3 regions of the Ruegeria sp. CJ6 genome follow, and region 1 is predicted to be linked to each of the others. Evidence: riboswitches for the same ligand, from Rfam matches in the RefSeq annotation. Region 1 holds a riboswitch; each other region holds the start of a gene.
The links. A riboswitch is a leader RNA that binds a small molecule or an ion and turns the genes downstream of it on or off. The one in region 1 is predicted to bind cobalamin.
Positions count from the first base shown of each region.

Region 2: it holds a riboswitch for cobalamin, as region 1 does, so the genes downstream of both, ACR0BT_RS17685 (energy-coupling factor ABC transporter permease) here and ACR0BT_RS09410 (hypothetical protein) in region 1, are expected to answer to the same signal.
Region 3: it holds a riboswitch for cobalamin, as region 1 does, so the genes downstream of both, ACR0BT_RS09790 (DUF1636 family protein) here and ACR0BT_RS09410 (hypothetical protein) in region 1, are expected to answer to the same signal.

Region 1 covers NZ_JBQFQB010000002.1:809,626-814,972, reverse strand. The annotation lists gene rsgA (ribosome small subunit-dependent GTPase A) at 1-717, shown strand, start outside; gene ACR0BT_RS09415 (alpha/beta hydrolase family protein) at 754-1,611, opposite strand; cobalamin riboswitch at 1,734-1,953, shown strand; gene ACR0BT_RS09410 (hypothetical protein) at 2,045-2,452, shown strand; gene ACR0BT_RS09405 (phosphatase domain-containing protein) at 2,457-2,957, opposite strand; gene ACR0BT_RS09400 (DNA polymerase III subunit gamma/tau) at 3,130-4,890, shown strand; gene ACR0BT_RS09395 (YbaB/EbfC family nucleoid-associated protein) at 5,126-5,347, shown strand, end outside.
Region 2 covers NZ_JBQFQB010000006.1:193,967-199,313, reverse strand. The annotation lists gene ACR0BT_RS17700 (hypothetical protein) at 1-49, shown strand, start outside; gene ACR0BT_RS17695 (AMP-binding protein) at 42-1,463, shown strand; gene ACR0BT_RS17690 (transglutaminase-like cysteine peptidase) at 1,968-2,591, shown strand; gene ACR0BT_RS17685 (energy-coupling factor ABC transporter permease) at 2,697-3,380, opposite strand; cobalamin riboswitch at 3,457-3,669, opposite strand; gene ACR0BT_RS17680 (L,D-transpeptidase) at 3,885-4,547, shown strand; gene ACR0BT_RS17675 (hypothetical protein) at 4,589-4,861, opposite strand; gene ACR0BT_RS17670 (heavy metal translocating P-type ATPase) at 5,048-5,347, shown strand, end outside.
Region 3 covers NZ_JBQFQB010000003.1:23,924-29,270, reverse strand. The annotation lists gene cobN (cobaltochelatase subunit CobN) at 1-1,331, opposite strand, end outside; gene cobW (cobalamin biosynthesis protein CobW) at 1,337-2,392, opposite strand; gene ACR0BT_RS09790 (DUF1636 family protein) at 2,389-2,769, opposite strand; cobalamin riboswitch at 2,855-3,061, opposite strand; gene ACR0BT_RS09785 (NAD(P)-dependent oxidoreductase) at 3,167-4,153, shown strand; gene ACR0BT_RS09780 (glycosyltransferase family 2 protein) at 4,268-5,275, shown strand; gene ACR0BT_RS09775 (class I SAM-dependent methyltransferase) at 5,268-5,347, shown strand, end outside.

The DNA.
Region 1 (5,347 bases):
ATCGTCAGTTCCTGCAACGCCGATTTCAATCTGCCACGATTGGAGCGGTATCTTGCGCTGGCGCATCAGGCAGGCTGCTATCCGGTGGTCGTTCTGACCAAGTCGGACATGTGCGATGATCCGAGCCTTTATGTAGATCAGGCCCAATCGCTCGCCCCGTTTCTGACGATACTTGCGGTCAACGCGCTGGATCACGGCGATCTCGAACAAGTTCTGTCGTGGTGTCCGAAAGGACAAACCAGCGCCTTGCTTGGATCATCCGGCGTTGGGAAAACGACGCTCGCCAACGGGATGACGGGGCAGGATCAGGCCACCGCAGGTATCCGTGAAGATGATGCGCGCGGCAGGCACACAACAACTGCACGCGCCTTGCATCGCATGCGCAATGGCGGCTGGCTGATCGATACGCCCGGCATGCGCGCGTTGCGTCTGCTGGATGCGCAGGAGGGGTTGGATGAGGTATTTTCGGACATCTCAGACCTCAGCCTGGATTGCCGCTTCTCGGATTGTCAGCACGAGACCGAGCCCGAATGTGCGGTGCAGGCGGCAATCGACGCTGGTACGCTTGATCCCGCGCGGCTGGACCGCTGGCGCAAGCTGCGGCGCGAAGACCAACACAATTCCGCTTCGGTGGCGCAGGCCCGCGCCCGCGACAAGGCGTTCGGCAAGATGGTGCGCAGCGTGATGCACGAGAAAAAATCCCGTAAAGGGCTATAACGAAGCTGGGCACCGACCTACCGGTGCCCAGCGCTATCAGGCGATCAGTCTAGGCCAGACTGCCGCATTCCGTCTTGCGAATGCACCGATATGGCCGATCTTGGACACTCCGAATTCGCTTGGTGCAAGCAGATGGCGCCCGGCTTTGGGTCCATAGAGATCGGCAAGACGCCAGACAGCATCCGGCGGCACCATTTCATCATCTGCGAAGGTAAACAGATCGACACGTTTGCCCAAGTCTTTCCAGCGGGCGGCGGGCAGTGTCGTGCCGATCTCTGGCACATAGCTTTTGGGGGCGGTGCACCATTTGCGCCATTGCCAATAGACTTGGGCAGGCAGGTCCGATCCAAACCCGACCAACCGCCCGGGCAGGTAGCCAAGCGCCTTGACCACCAGCGGCGCGTGACCATACCAGAACAACGCCGCCAAAGCGCGATAAGGCCAAGGGTGATCCGCCAGCGTTACCAGACCCGAACAGACACAGATCATCCTGTCGATCTGATCGATATCGGGTTGGATCGGGCCAAACATTCCGCCCAAGGAATGACCGATGCTCCATAGCTTGGCCTGCGGAAACCGTCGGCGCATCTCGGCCCGGGCGGATGGAATGTCGATCAACGCCCAATCGGCCATGGTGACATTTGACCGCTTTTGCGAACCCACCAAAGAGTGACCAAAATCCCGGTAATCGTAAGTCAGGCAGGCCATGCCCTGTTCTTCGGCGAGCCATCGGGCGAAGTACTGATAGTAATCCCTCGGCACCCCAGTCGCACCGTTTATGACGACCACCTTTTCGGGGTCGGCAACCGGACGGTAAAGCCGCGCCGACAACATTGCCGGGCCGGACGGGATTTGAAAATCCTCGGTCACAACCGCCTGCTGCGTGTCCAACATGGTGCCCTCCAATACCGACTGAACTGATCAGTTCACCCGAAGCGCCTCAAGTCAAGGTTGACGTGGCTGGACCGTACGTCACTTGCCTGACGCAATCTTCTTGACTCGGGCACGGCGCAGCCGATAGCCATGTCGCGATGGTTCTCGCGCCCAATCGGGCCGGGATGAAAAGGGAACACGGTGCGGTTCTGCACGGAGAAAACCGGAAAGAACCTAGTCCGAGACTGCCCCCGCAACTGTAAGCGGAGAGCAATGCCGAGATACCACTGGCCTTGAAGGCTGGGAAGGTCGGCAAAGCGATGACCCGCAAGTCAGGAGACCTGCCATCAGATGTAGAACCGAAACTCGGGCGGGGTGTCCGGGACGGGTTTGATCGTGCTCTGCACCGACCAACCTGTGCCACGCCCTCGCCCTGCGCGCGGAGGGCGCATTGATGATCTGGAAGACTAAAACGCACGAATTCGCGGCGACCGTGTGCCAACGTACTGGGGCAACCTGCCCCGCACTGGCGCAAATGGCGCGGGCTCTGACGCAGGCCATGTCCGCCACAAAACCGGTCACGAAATCTGAGTTTGAGATTGAAGGCACCATAGATCTGTCGCACTGCCCGGAAGGATGCTCCGCCCGCTTTCGCGCCCAATGCGACCAGATACGTGTATTCTGCGGAACCGATCCTGAAATCGATACCGGCCGGCTGGATGACTACGCAGACATGATGTTCGGAACCGAGTACCGCAGCCTACCCGCAGACCTGCTAAGGAATCCTCCTTGCGCCATGCTTGAGGCTTCGCTTCTGGTGCAGCACAACGGTGGCGAAATCTCGCCACATGTTGGTGTCTAAGCCGTCAAACGGCTTGAACACGGGCCGGTTCAACGGCCCAAAGCATCTGGGCATTTGTCTCGACTGCGCAAGGACGCACCGTACGCAATCGCTTCAATGCCGCCTCAGGCCGTTCACCGCATTCAACCATCAGACGCAGAACCACCATCCCGGATCGGCCACAGCCACCACGGCAATGCACTAGCACACGGCCACCACCTGACAACGCCTGACGTGCGGTCGCGCCAACGCGGGGCCAGCGGTCCAAAATCTCTTTGGGTGGCGTGCCAAAATCTTCGATCGGCAAATGCACCCATCTGCTGGCACGCCCCTGAATATCAGCGCCAAAATTCCGCGCACCATCCTGAATCATCTCGACCTCAGTGGTCATCGAGATCACAAGTCCCGGCTTCCAGTCTGCGATAAGATCAAGGTCTTCTGTATACGTTCCTCCACGCCCAGGCATCGAGGACAAGGCCAAGGTGCCTCCGCCAACCTGCAACGCATAAACCACCAGTTGCGACATAATCTCCCCCCAAACAAACTTCACCCAACAACATACTGGTCCAGTAATTAGAATAGAGTGGATTTTAGCCGCATACCCACGCATTCCAAAATGAAAATCGTCCCGGCTGGCTGTGGACGCGGGCGGCGGGGGCCTCTACGCTGCGGCGTAACGCGAATCCGACAGAGCAGACATGACCGAGACGCCCAACCCCGCCTACCAGGTTCTTGCCCGCAAATACCGCCCCGAAACCTTTGCCGATCTAGTCGGTCAGGACGCCATGGTGCGTACCCTGAAAAACGCATTCGAAGCGGATCGGATCGCGCAGGCCTTTATCATGACCGGCATCCGCGGCACCGGTAAGACGACGACCGCCCGGATCATCGCCAAGGGTATGAACTGCATCGGTCCCGATGGCAGCGGCGGCCCTACCACCGAACCCTGCGGTCAATGTGAACACTGCGTAGCCATCATGGAGGGCCGCCATGTCGATGTGATGGAGATGGACGCCGCCAGCCGCACCGGTGTCAATGACATCCGCGAGATCATCGACAGCGTCCGCTATCGCGCTGCGTCCGCGCGCTACAAGATCTATATCATCGACGAGGTTCACATGCTGTCGACCAGCGCTTTCAACGCGCTGCTCAAGACGCTGGAAGAACCCCCCGAACACGTGAAGTTCATCTTTGCCACCACCGAGATTCGCAAGGTCCCGGTGACCGTCTTGTCCCGTTGCCAGCGCTTTGATCTGCGCCGGATCGAGCCGGAGGATATGATCGGACTGCTTCGCAAAATTGCAGGTGCCGAGGGGGCACAGATTGCCGAGGATGCGTTGTCGTTGATCACCCGGGCTGCCGAAGGATCAGCGCGGGATGCGACCTCACTGCTGGATCAGGCGATCTCGCACGGGGCCGGTGAAACCAGCGCGGATCAGGTGCGCGCGATGCTGGGGCTGGCCGATCGGGGCCGGGTGCTGGATCTGATGGATATGATCCTGCGCGGCGATGCTGCAGGCGCGTTGACCGAGCTGAGCGGGCAATATGCCGAAGGGGCTGATCCACTCGCCGTCTTACGCGATCTGGCTGAAATCACGCATTGGGTTTCGGTGGTCAAGATCACCCCGGATGCCGCCGAAGATCCCACCGTTTCCCCCGACGAACGCGCCCGAGGTCAACAAATGGCCGAGGCTCTGCCCATGCGAGTCCTTACACGCATGTGGCAAATGCTGCTGAAAGCGCTCGAGGAAGTTTCCGCCGCACCCAACGCAATGATGGCTGCGGAAATGGCCGTGATCCGCCTGACCCATGTGGCCGACTTGCCTAGCCCGGAGGAGCTGATCAAGCGTCTGCAAGATACGCCTCCGCCGCCCAATGGTGGCCCCGGCAAGGGAATCGGTGCGCCGGGACATGCTCCTTCCGCGCCACAGGCTGTGGCCCGACCGGCCTATGCCGCATCGGGGATTGGCGGCAGCGCGGGCGGGCCAACGGCCGCGCTGGCCCAGGATGTGCAGGCAGCGCTGGCACGCTATCCAACATTTGAACATGTGGTCGAACTGATCCGAGCCAACCGGGATGTGAAGTTGTTGGTCGAGGTCGAAAACGGCGTGCGTCTGGTATCCTACCAACCGGGCAGGATCGAGTTCGCCCCAACCGACAACGCCCCGACCGACCTGTCACAACGATTGGGCGCGTCGCTGCAGCGTTGGACAGGCAACCGGTGGGCCGTTTCTATTGTCGCTGAGGGCAACGCACCGACCATTGCCGAGGTACGGGACGCTGCAGACTTGGCCCTGAAAGCCGAGGCTGAACAGCATCCTCTGGTGCAAGCAGTGCTGACTCATTTCCCGAAAGCGCGGATCAAGAGCATCGAAACCGCAGAACAACGCGCCGCTCAAGTCGAAACCGAAGCCCTGCCCGAGGTCGAAGACGAATGGGACCCGTTTGAAGAGGACTGACTTTCGAGCATAAGCGCACCTCAACCAAATGCTCCCGCACCCGCCACGGGCCATCGGCTGGCGCCGATACCCCTGAGCGGCTTTGGGCCCGGCAGCGCGCCTTGCGCGCTGCCGGGCCCAACGGGAGGAAAGGTCTTGCCAAAGACCTTGACGACGGGCGGGAGTATCCTGACCTCTTGTGCCGCACGGTTACGCTTCGTATCTAGGCCACAAATCGAGTGACAGGAGATTACCGATGCTAAAAGGTTTAGGCGGCCTGGGTGACATGGCCAAGATGATGAAATCCGCGCAGGATCTGCAGACCAAGATGACTGACATGCAGGAAGAGCTGAACACCATCATGGTTGTCGGCGAATCCGGTGCCGGGCTGGTCAAGGCCACCGCGACCGCCAAGGGCGAGTTGAAAGGTCTGGATATCGACCCGTCGATCTTTAACGGTGACGATAAGGAAGTGGTC
Region 2 (5,347 bases), on a different contig from region 1:
GACAATATTCCGGCGCTATACTTTGCTTGGACGGAAGCTGAATGGCTGACCTGCTGTCCCAATTCGCCACGGCGGTTAAACGGGTTCCCGACCGGACAGCCATAGTGGACGGCAAGGGCCGCGAGATCACCTTTCAAACCCTGCGCACGCGCGTTCAGCACTTGGCAGGTCGGTGGCAGGACAAGGGTATCCAGTCAGGTGATCGCGTGTTGTTGGCCATGCCTGTCAACGCGGACCTATATGCGAGTCTGGCTGCGCTTTGGACCCTTGGCGCAACCGTTGTCTTACCAGAGCCAGCCTTGGGGCTGGCCGGTCTGCGCCACGCCGCCCGAACAACGAAGCCAAAAGCGTTCTGTGCAGCGGGTGCGTATTCTTTGCTGAAGTTTCTGGTTCCGGATCTCTGGGCATTGCCCCTGCTGACGCCTGGTAAAAGCCGCAGCAACCCGGTGGCGCAAAAGGTACAACCGGACGATATCGCCCTTATTTCCTTTACCTCTGGTACAACTGGCTTGCCCAAGGCCATTCCGCGCTCACATGCGTTTCTGATGGCGCAGCACGATGCCATCGCACCCCTCCTCGACAGCCGCAAGGCCGAGCGCGATCTGGTGGCCTTTCCGGTGTTCACCCTGATCAATCTGGCGGCCGGGCGCACAAGTGTTCTGCCCAACTGGAGGTTCAGCAAGCTGGACCAATTGTCGCCCGTGCAGTTGGAAAGCTGGCTTCAAACGCAACAGATCACCCGGGCCCTCATCCCACCATCGCTATGTGAAAAACTGGTTCAATCCGAGGATACCGGTCCGTTGCACACGGTGTTCACCGGCGGCGGTCCGGTGTTTCCGAGTCTTGTCGAGGCGTTGAGAACCCGGCACAGCCTGTCGGTTGTGTGCGTTTATGGGTCGACCGAGGCTGAACCGATTGCCCATCTTGACGCCGCGGATATCACGGTGAAGGATCACCACGACATGGCTGTTGGAAGGGGTCTACTTGTGGGATACCCGGTGCCCGAAATCACGCTCCGCATCCGCGACAATGAAGTTCAGGTCGCCGGCGCACATGTGAATGACGGGTATTTGGACCCGACCCACTCGAAGAACAACAAAATCGAAGAAGGTGGTGTCATATGGCACCGGACCGGTGACGCTGGCGCGCTGGATGATGACGGGCGTTTATGGTTATGGGGGCGCGTCGGGTCCGAAATTGAAGTCTTTTCAGGTACGCTCTTCCCCTTTGCTATCGAAGTCGCGGCACAGAGATGGCCAGGTGTAGATCGATGCGCGCTCGTCAATACCAAAGCAGGCCCCACACTTTGCGTCCAAGGTTCCGCGGATCACATCGACGATTGGACTAAATCTGCGCTTGGTTTTGGCGTTCCAAATGTGATTTCGATTAAGAACATCCCTATGGACAAGCGTCATGCCTCCAAAGTCGATCGTACGAAACTTGCACGCATCATAGAAACCTGACGCAATATGTCTCGTAGGCCACTGAACCTGCCCAACTCATCGCTCCCGTCGCTGTGCGCGTTAACAGAGGACTGAGTGTAGCGACGAAGTCATTGTTTTAGAATTTCCAATCAAAACCTGCACACCTTGGTCAGGGGAAATCTGCAATTGCCAGTTACATCTGGCCGCATGAAACATATAATCGCAGATACACTGTTAGGGTGCGCCCCGGCGAACGGTTGATACCCATTTCATTGCACAAAGATGTTCAGCTTGACGCGTCATCCAAATCCGCCACAAACCTCAAGCGTTTCTAACCCAGGACTACTAGCCGGCTTTCTTCTATGCCGCTGCAAGAATCTCAATTAAGCTCACCCACATAATCACGACTAATAACTGCGCGCTCGCGAACTTTGCTGCTCTGCATTTTAAATTGAATAAGCTGTTGTAATGCGTCGATGAACATAAAAGATTGAAATAGAGTTCTCTTGGCTCGGTAGCTTCAGATACCCAGGAGAAACGAGTATGGGGAAAGCAGATATGACAAAACCTACTTCCGCTCAGAAAAAACTTTCGGAACGGTTACCAGTTTATCTATCGTTGGCCTGTATCATATGCAGCTACCTTGTCTCCGCCGCTTCATTGCAAGCTTCTGAGCTTCCCTGGATCAAACTAGATAGAGAGGTTCAGGCGCCATCGGGCGCCAAATCACTCTGCAAAGATTATTCGTGGGCGTGCGCGAATACTCGTACTTCTGGTCTGCCAGAAGCGCAGGAGAAACAGATCGTTAAAGCGATTAACTTGCGCGTCAATCGGAGGATCCGCGCCGTTTCGGATCAAAACCAATACGGGACAAAGGAATACTGGACGCTACCAATGCAGGGGTCAGGGGATTGCGAAGATTTCGCTTTGCAAAAGAAGTTTGAACTAATGCAGAACGGCTTGGATCCTACGAAGCTACTTATTGCAACTGTCTTAGACACCAATCGCAGTGGCCATGCAGTTTTAGTTTATCGCTCGAGTGAAGGCGATTTGATTCTGGACAATGTCACCAACAGGATCAAATCGTGGAAGGAAACGAGGTATCTTTTCCTACGAATACAGGACCCAAATCACCCTGATCGTTGGGTACAGGTTTCTAGCGGCTAAAAACAATGTGGCGCGCCCTCGAGACGCGCCACAATAAAATTTTGGTCCTGCGACTACTGGTTGTTTCGCGGCAACCCAAGTTTAGGACACCGCTTCAAACTTTGGTCAAGCTTTCGCAGCGTTGTACAAACGCGGAGTCACCAGACCTGTACTGTTCAAACCGCGCATTGCCTTGGCTGCCGCAAGCACTGCCAGATCAGCAATCGGCTCAATGACGATTACCAGCATATAAGCGCCGCCAAAGGACAGAACCGACGCCATGGTTTCTGCGCCGAAACCCTGGCCGTAGAAGGCCCAGAACCCAACCCATGCGACTACTCCTCCCTGATACGTCGCACTTAGGGCAAGAGCTTGGCTATATTTGAGGTCAACATATGCTGTGCCGGGTGCGATGATGCGGCTGGCCAGTGCTTGTAGCGCAAATAGCGGCACCAGCAGAGTGGTCAGGTTGATGAAGTACTGCGGAAGATCGAACGGGGCAAAAAACACACCCTGAATCAGGAGACCAGCTGCCAATCCAAAAGCCGCGGGTGCAGCACCGAGAAGCAGAAACAGCGTCGACCCCAGGATGAAGTGGACTTCAGAGACACCAACCGGGAAATGCGGCAGGACTTCGAAGAAAAGGAAAACCCCAACGGTGGCGAGCACCGAGCGCATAACAAAAGATGCAGGTCCATTCGCTCGCAATGTGGAAAACGTTTCTTTCGCTGCGTAAGTAGCCGCACCTGCGGCGGTAACATAGGAAAGCGCGATTTTGGCACCATTCACGATGCCCGGTTCGATATGCATGTTCTTTCTCCCTACCGCCTCACCCGGCGGCTTGTCAGGTTGAATCGACCGTAAGGCCGACAGGTTCAGTCTGGGCATAGCCCGGCGCTTTACGGCAGGTCTCCTGACTCGCGGGTGCTCGCTCCGCCAACCTTCCCGGTTCCATTACGAACCAGTGGTGTCTTGGCATCGCTCTCCGCTCACAGTTGCGGGGGCAGTTACGGAATTGGCGCCATTGAAAACACCGAACCGTATTCCCTTTTAATCCTTTTGGCTTCAGCCATCAGGAACCGAAAACAATTCACCGCTACAATGGCGGCTTCGCCTGTGTCAATTGTCTTTGCGACCTATTCCAATGTAAACTCGACCGAAGCAGGATTCACGCAACCGGTCACTTGATCGACAGGGTAAACCAAGCGTTACCTGAAACCTCTTGAAGCTCTAGCTGCTAGAGGCTTTAAGATTCGGATTAATTCGCGATAGTGCGATCCAAATACGTTAAACTTGTGAACCAGGACGAGACCTATGCTTACAAGGCGCCATTTCATTCAATCCACCACAGCGCTGTTCTCGGCGTCTGCGGCCAGTCCATTGATCGCCAAAACCTGGCCAACCGCATCGCAGAAGACCTATTGGGACAGTCAGGTCACGCCAATTGGTTACGATCCAATGACCTCAAATCCGTGGGGTGTTCATGACCGTTTTTTACCAAGACGCGTCGCGGCAAATGATGGTTTGGTTCCAGGTGACATCCATGTGGATGCCGTCGCGCGCTATCTCTATCATATCGAAGAAGACGGGACCGCAATGCGCTATGGCGTAGCGATCGCGCGTGGGAATCTTTACGAGCCCGGCACCTATGTTATCCGCCGAAAGGTCGAATGGCCACACTGGACACCAACCGCTTCAATGATCGAGCGCAACCCCGAATACGCGGAATTCCGGAATGGCATGGAGCCCGGGCCGAATAATGCTCTCGGCTCTCGTGCCCTTTATCTATACGTTGGAGACCGAGACACATATCTCAGAATTCACGGCACGCCTGAGCCAAGAAGCATCGGCGGTCGCGCAAGTTCTGGATGTGTGCGAATGATCATGGCTCATATCAATGACCTCTACCCAAACGTGAAAACCGGCTCGACCGCTTTCCTATACTCTGCCGAAGATAGCGTCACAGCCCGCTCATGAATATTGGGCAGCGTACATGGACGTCGCTGCCCTCATTTCGATCAGGCGTCGCGCGCAATGCAGATCGGAGCGCCATTCGTCGCGCGCAATGGTACCAATGTCGTCTCGACAGGTCCGCTGTGCTCATACCAAAAGCAATTATCTTCTGGCAAAAGGCGTGCCGTGGTCAAATCCTGCGCCGGCCCTGCCAGCGCTACGACCGAATCTGGCACGTTGCCTGGTTCAAGTGCTTTGCTTTTGGCCCCAGTGAACTGGGCTGAGCAACCAGCCGTAATCGAGACTAACGTGATGGTAATTGCGATCTGTTTCTGCATTGATCTGTTCCAAATTTTTTGCGTCATCTGCAATTAGATTGCATCCACACGGCCGGCCCGCAAGACGAAATGAACTAACAATATCGCAGGCAAAGAACCCGGATGAAAAAAATATAAAAGGTATTGAAGCTCTAGTTACTGTAGGAACTATTTACAAAGGACCATAGAGATTCTTGAGGTCCAATCATGTCATCCGATACCCATAGCCACGACCATGGCCACGAAAACAAACATGGTCACCACGCATGCGGTAGCGGCGGGTGTGGCGACATCGCCCCCGCCGGTCCAATTCCTGAAGGTGGTAGAAGCTTTCAGGTCTCTGGCCTTGATTGCGCCGAAGAGGTGGCGATCCTGAACCGTGTCGTCGGCCCGAAAGCAGGTGGCGAAGAGCATCTTGCATTTGATGTGATCAACGGTCGGATGACACTTCTTGAAAGTGCTGCCAAGTTATCTGACGAAGATGTCATGATGCTGGTTGCCAGTACT
Region 3 (5,347 bases), on a different contig from region 1:
GCCGCCTGATAATCCTCTAGCGGCCATGAAATCCGGGCATCAAGAAGAGTTTCAGCAATCGGCTCGGCAGGTGCGGTGTCATACCCTTCGCCTTGCAGATCGAGCAACATTGCCTCGGCCGAGGCCAGCGCATCCAGACCCACCGCATGGGCCATCTGCCAGTCTTTGCCGGGATAGGTCGATAGCACCAGCGCCGGAACCTGCTCCGCTTTGGGTTTGTCGTGAAGGTTCAGCCAGCCGGAGATGCGGTTGATGATGGCTTCGATCCGTTCCGGTTCAGCCCGATGAGCGAAACGGGAATATTCGAGATGCGGGTCGCGTTTGCCCGGCTCTTTGAAGGATACGATGCCCGCGTTGATCCGCCCGTCCACTTCCGGAAGGACCACATGCATGGCAAGATCAGCTGGTGAAAGGCCACGTTCCGCTTCGGCCCACGCTTTGCGGCGTGAGGTGGCCAGCGCCACCTGAAAGACCGGCACCTCTGCCACATCGAGAGGTGAGGTGCCTGATGCGCCCTTGCCTGAGAATGAGGTGGCGTTGACGATTGCCGAAGGCTTCAGCGCTACAATAGTCTCGCGCAGCCAATCGGCGGCATTTGGTGCTTTGAGCGACGGGGCAAACAGGCCGACGGCCTCAAAACCTCGCGCGCGCAAGCTGCGGATCAGCGCTGCGATTGGGGCTGTGTCCGCCGAGGTCAGATAAGCACGATAGAAGGTTACGATGATACGTTTCGCATCACCGGGCAGAGCGTTTTCTGCAGGGATCACGCCGTGATCTGGGCACCAGGCACCGCATTCGGGGATGGTCTTGGCGCCCATGACCGGACCTGCATACAACCCCGCAGCCAGTGCCATCTGCGCCAGAGCGGCCTGCGCCGCGACCTCACCGCCGGTGTCGCACAGATGCGCCAGCCGCCGCAGGGTCGAGACAGGCAGGGTAGAGTAATCATCCAGCCGCGTATCCTCGCGACCGTCTGCGGGCAGTACGGCCAGTGCAATCCCTTTGGCCTGCGCCAGCGCCAGAACCTGCTGCAAGCCGTACGCCCAATAGGGCACTCCACCGATCAGACGGATCAGGATGCCCTTTGCGCCCTCCAGTGTCTGCTCGACATATGTGTCGACTGAGAGGGGATGCTTCAGCGCCGTCAGATTGGCCAGCCGCATCGTTGGCATGCGTCCTTCAGGCCCACCTCCACGATGCCATCCCGCCGCGAAAGCGCCAAGGTCACTGTCGGAAAAGGACAGCACCACCAGGTCCGCCGGGCTCTGACCCAGATCGGTCGGGGTCTCGGTTTCTTCGAGCCCATGGCTTTCGCGGAAGACGACGTGCATAAGTCTTACTCGGCAGCCTCGGTTACACCCACGAGGATATCGCGGATCTCGGCCTCTTTGATATCGTCATGCTCGGCAATGACCACAAGGCGCGAGCGACGGTCTTCGCCGGGCTCCCACAGGCGGTCATATTGGTGACGCACGCGCGCACCGACGGCCTGAACCAGTAGGCGCATGGGCTTGCCCTGAACGGCGGCATAGCCTTTGACGCGCAGGATATTCAACTCGTTGGCCAATCGTTCAATCTTGGCGACCAGATCAATCGGATCGGTTTGCTCGGGCAGTTCAACGATGATGCTTTCGAAATCGTCATGCTCGTGATCGTGATGGCCGTCGTGATGGCTGGGACGCGCGTCCATGTCATCCTCGGCCGCGGCTTCTAGACCCAGCACGACGCGGACGTCCACGGCACCCTCGGCCACTTCGACCACGGGCATGGGGCGGGGCGCTTCGGCGGCGATGATCTCTTTCGCTTTCGCAACGCCTTCCGGGCCAGCCAGATCGGGCTTGGTCAGCAGAATGATGTCGGCGCAGGAAATCTGATCCTCGAACACCTCGGACAAGGGAGTTTCATGATCAATCGAGTCATCTGCCATGCGTTGCGCATCCACCGCCTCGACATTCGGAGCGAACCGACCAGCGGCCACGGCCTCGGCATCGGCCAGAGCAATCACGCCATCGACGGTGATTTTCGAGCGGATATCGGGCCAGTCGAACGCCTTCAGCAGCGGTTTTGGCAGGGCAAGACCGGAGGTTTCGATCAGGATGTGATCGGGGCGCGGCTCTAGTGCCATCAGGGCTTCAATGGTCGGGATGAAATCATCGGCCACGGTGCAGCAGATGCAACCATTGGCCAGTTCCATGATGTTTTCCGCCGGGCAATCAGGAATGGCGCAGGACTTCAGGATATCGCCATCGACGCCGACATCGCCGAATTCGTTGACGACCACCGCCAGACGCTTGCCCTGCGGGTTCTGCATCAGGTGTCGCACCAAAGTGGTTTTGCCCGAGCCCAAAAAGCCGGTGATCACAGTGACGGGGAGTTTCTCGAGATTGCTCATTTCAGGGCTCCAATCGGGGGAATGCGGGCCGCACAGTTTTTGCGGAAATGTTCGGGACGTTCGCGCCATTTGACCAAACCGTCCTCGGTGGCGAGGTATTTGGCTGCGCCTTCGACGATGGTTTCAACATGGTCGATCTCGTTCAGATGCTCATACACGAAAGTCCAGCGATCCGGTCCTCCGCGTAGCACGATCGAGCAGCCTTCATCGCAATTCGACAGGCATTCCACAGCTTTCAAGGTAATGCCTTCGGGCAGGCCCGCCTGTTCAAGCGCCTTGTGCAGCAACGTGCCGGGGCGCTGGGCGTCATCCTCGACAGGCAGCCCGCGACGGCAGGTAGTGCAAACCAGCAGTTCGACCGGTGCGGTCTCGGTCATGTCTCTCATCCCCCCAAATCCTCTTCGTGGGGGACGGGGTTTCATGCGGGCCGATCACAGCCCCACACCGGAACACCCCGTCCGGTTTCATCTTCGGGCGTTGGCAGGTCTCCCGGCTTGCGGATGTCAGAGGAGGCCTCTGTCGGATGTCCCGCCTTCCCGGCCATACTGCCAGTGGCTTTGGGCACCCTCTCCGGTCACGGTCGCGGGGGCGGCTGCGTTTGACGGCAAAAACCGCTGACGCATTCCCTTTTCATCTGCTCTCGCAGACACCAACGAAAGGGACATGCGGCAGGGCAGGGTTGCTTGTCAAGCGAGTCGCGCCGATCCGTGAAAAAGCGGATAAAAAGCGACCTGTCGGGGTCGCTGGGCGGCATGATACTTCTGCAACGACGTGCTGGCATGGCAGCAAGATGCGAACAGGAGGATACCGCGCATGAAAGTAGGGTTTATCGGGCTGGGGAATGTAGGGGGCAAGCTATCTGGATCGCTGCTACGAAACGGTATCGATCTGACGGTTCATGACCTGAACCCGGATCTGGTGACCGAATTCGTCGCCAAGGGTGCCAAAGCCGCCAAAAGCCCGGCGCAACTGATGCGCAATTGCGATGCTGTTATAACCTGTTTGCCTTCTCCTGCGGCCTCGGATGCGGTGATGCAGGAAATGTTGCCAGAGGTCGGCCCTGGCAAAATCTGGATGGAAATGTCGACCACCGATGAAGCCGAAGTCAAACGCCTTGGCGCAATGGTCATCGAACGAGGCGGGGCTGCAGTGGATTGCCCGGTTTCCGGCGGATGTCACCGGGCAGCGACGGGTAATATCTCGATCTTCGCAGGCTGTGATCGTGAGACTTTTGAACGTATCCTGCCATTCCTGACCACCATGGGGCGTCGCATTTTGCACACGGGCGATCTGGGCTCGGCCTCTGTTCTGAAGGTGTTGACCAATTATCTGGCTACCGCCAACCTGATCACCTGCGCCGAGGCATTGGTGACAGCCAAGGCCGCCGGTATGGACCTTGGAACCACCTATGAGGCGATCAAGATATCGTCAGGCACATCCTTCGTGCACGAGACCGAAAGTCAGGTCATCCTGAACGGCTCGCGCGATATTTCCTTCACCATGGACCTGGTGAAAAAAGATATCGGTCTGTTTCAGGAGGTCGCCGACCGTGCCGGAGTTCCTCTGGAGATAAACCCATTGATGATTAAGATTTTCGAAGATGGCATCGCGCGATATGGTGAGCGTGAACTGTCCCCGAACATCATCAGGCGGCTAGAGGACGCGACCGGACTGGAGATCCAGGCGCCAGGGTTCCCAACCGAGATGCTGGACGACGAGCCAGAAGAACCGGGTTATGAGGTGATCCCGCAGAATCGGTAGATCAAATAATCGGCAAGCGTTGCGGCTGTCTGGCGACCTGGTTGGACAAAATTCTGGGGCTATTCTAAACAGATCAACAGGAGTCCGACACCGGCACAGGCAAGAGAACAACTTATGACGAATGAGACCTTTCTCATCGTAACAACGATGAAAAACGAAGGGCCTTTCATGATCGATTGGGTGGCCTACAACCACGCAATCGGTTTTGATGACATTCTGATTTATACCAATGATTGCGCTGATGGTACTGATGCCATGGGCGAACGGCTGCAAGTGCTTGGCTGGGCTCACCACGAGCGAAACAGACTGGGTCCGCGCGCCGCGCCGCAGGTTCGTGCATTTTCGCTTGCGCGGAATCACCCAAGCTATCTGTCATCGGATTGGATTCTCAGTTTGGATGTGGACGAGTATATCAATATCCGTTTGCCCAATAGTGATATAAGAAGCCTCGTTGAGGCCAGCGGCGTGGCGGACGCGATCTCGATCTGCTGGCGCATGTTCGGAAATGCGGGTCAGAACGATTTCGTTGATCGACCTGTACCTGAGACTTTCTTTCTGGCCGCCACCGAAGACGGCTATCCGCATCATCGGACCAAAGGGTTCAAAACGCTGTTCCGCAACAACGGAAAATTCAGCCGTTTTCGCGCCCATCGTCCCAGGATCAATCCAGAAGATGCACCGAACCCTGACGCGCCATACGAAGGCGTGTTGTGGCGGGATTCGGGCGGGAACCTGTACCCAGCAGACCAAGTGAAATGGAAAGCATGGCGTGGTTTCAGCCATGAATTCGCGCGCATTCATCATTATGCTGTGCGCAGCACTGATAGCTTTTTGGTCAAGCGCGACCGTGGGCGCACCAATCATGTGGGGCAGGATCAAGGGCTCAAATACTGGCTCATGATGAACCACAATGATGTTGAGGATCGCTCAATTCTGGAACACATGCCGGCTATGCACGACATCAAATCTGAGATGATGGCAGATCCGCAATTGGCAGACCTCCATCACCAAGCATGTGAGTGGCACAGGTCGAAAGCCGAAGAATTGAGAGCCAGACCGGACTGGGTTGATCTGGTTGAAGCGTTGCAAAATTCCTCTACCGGAGAAGACGTCTATGGGTGAAGCTGTATCTGCTGAGGATCGCCGCAAGAAGCAAGCTGAGCAGCGCGAGCGGAAGGATTCCCTGCGGCGCGA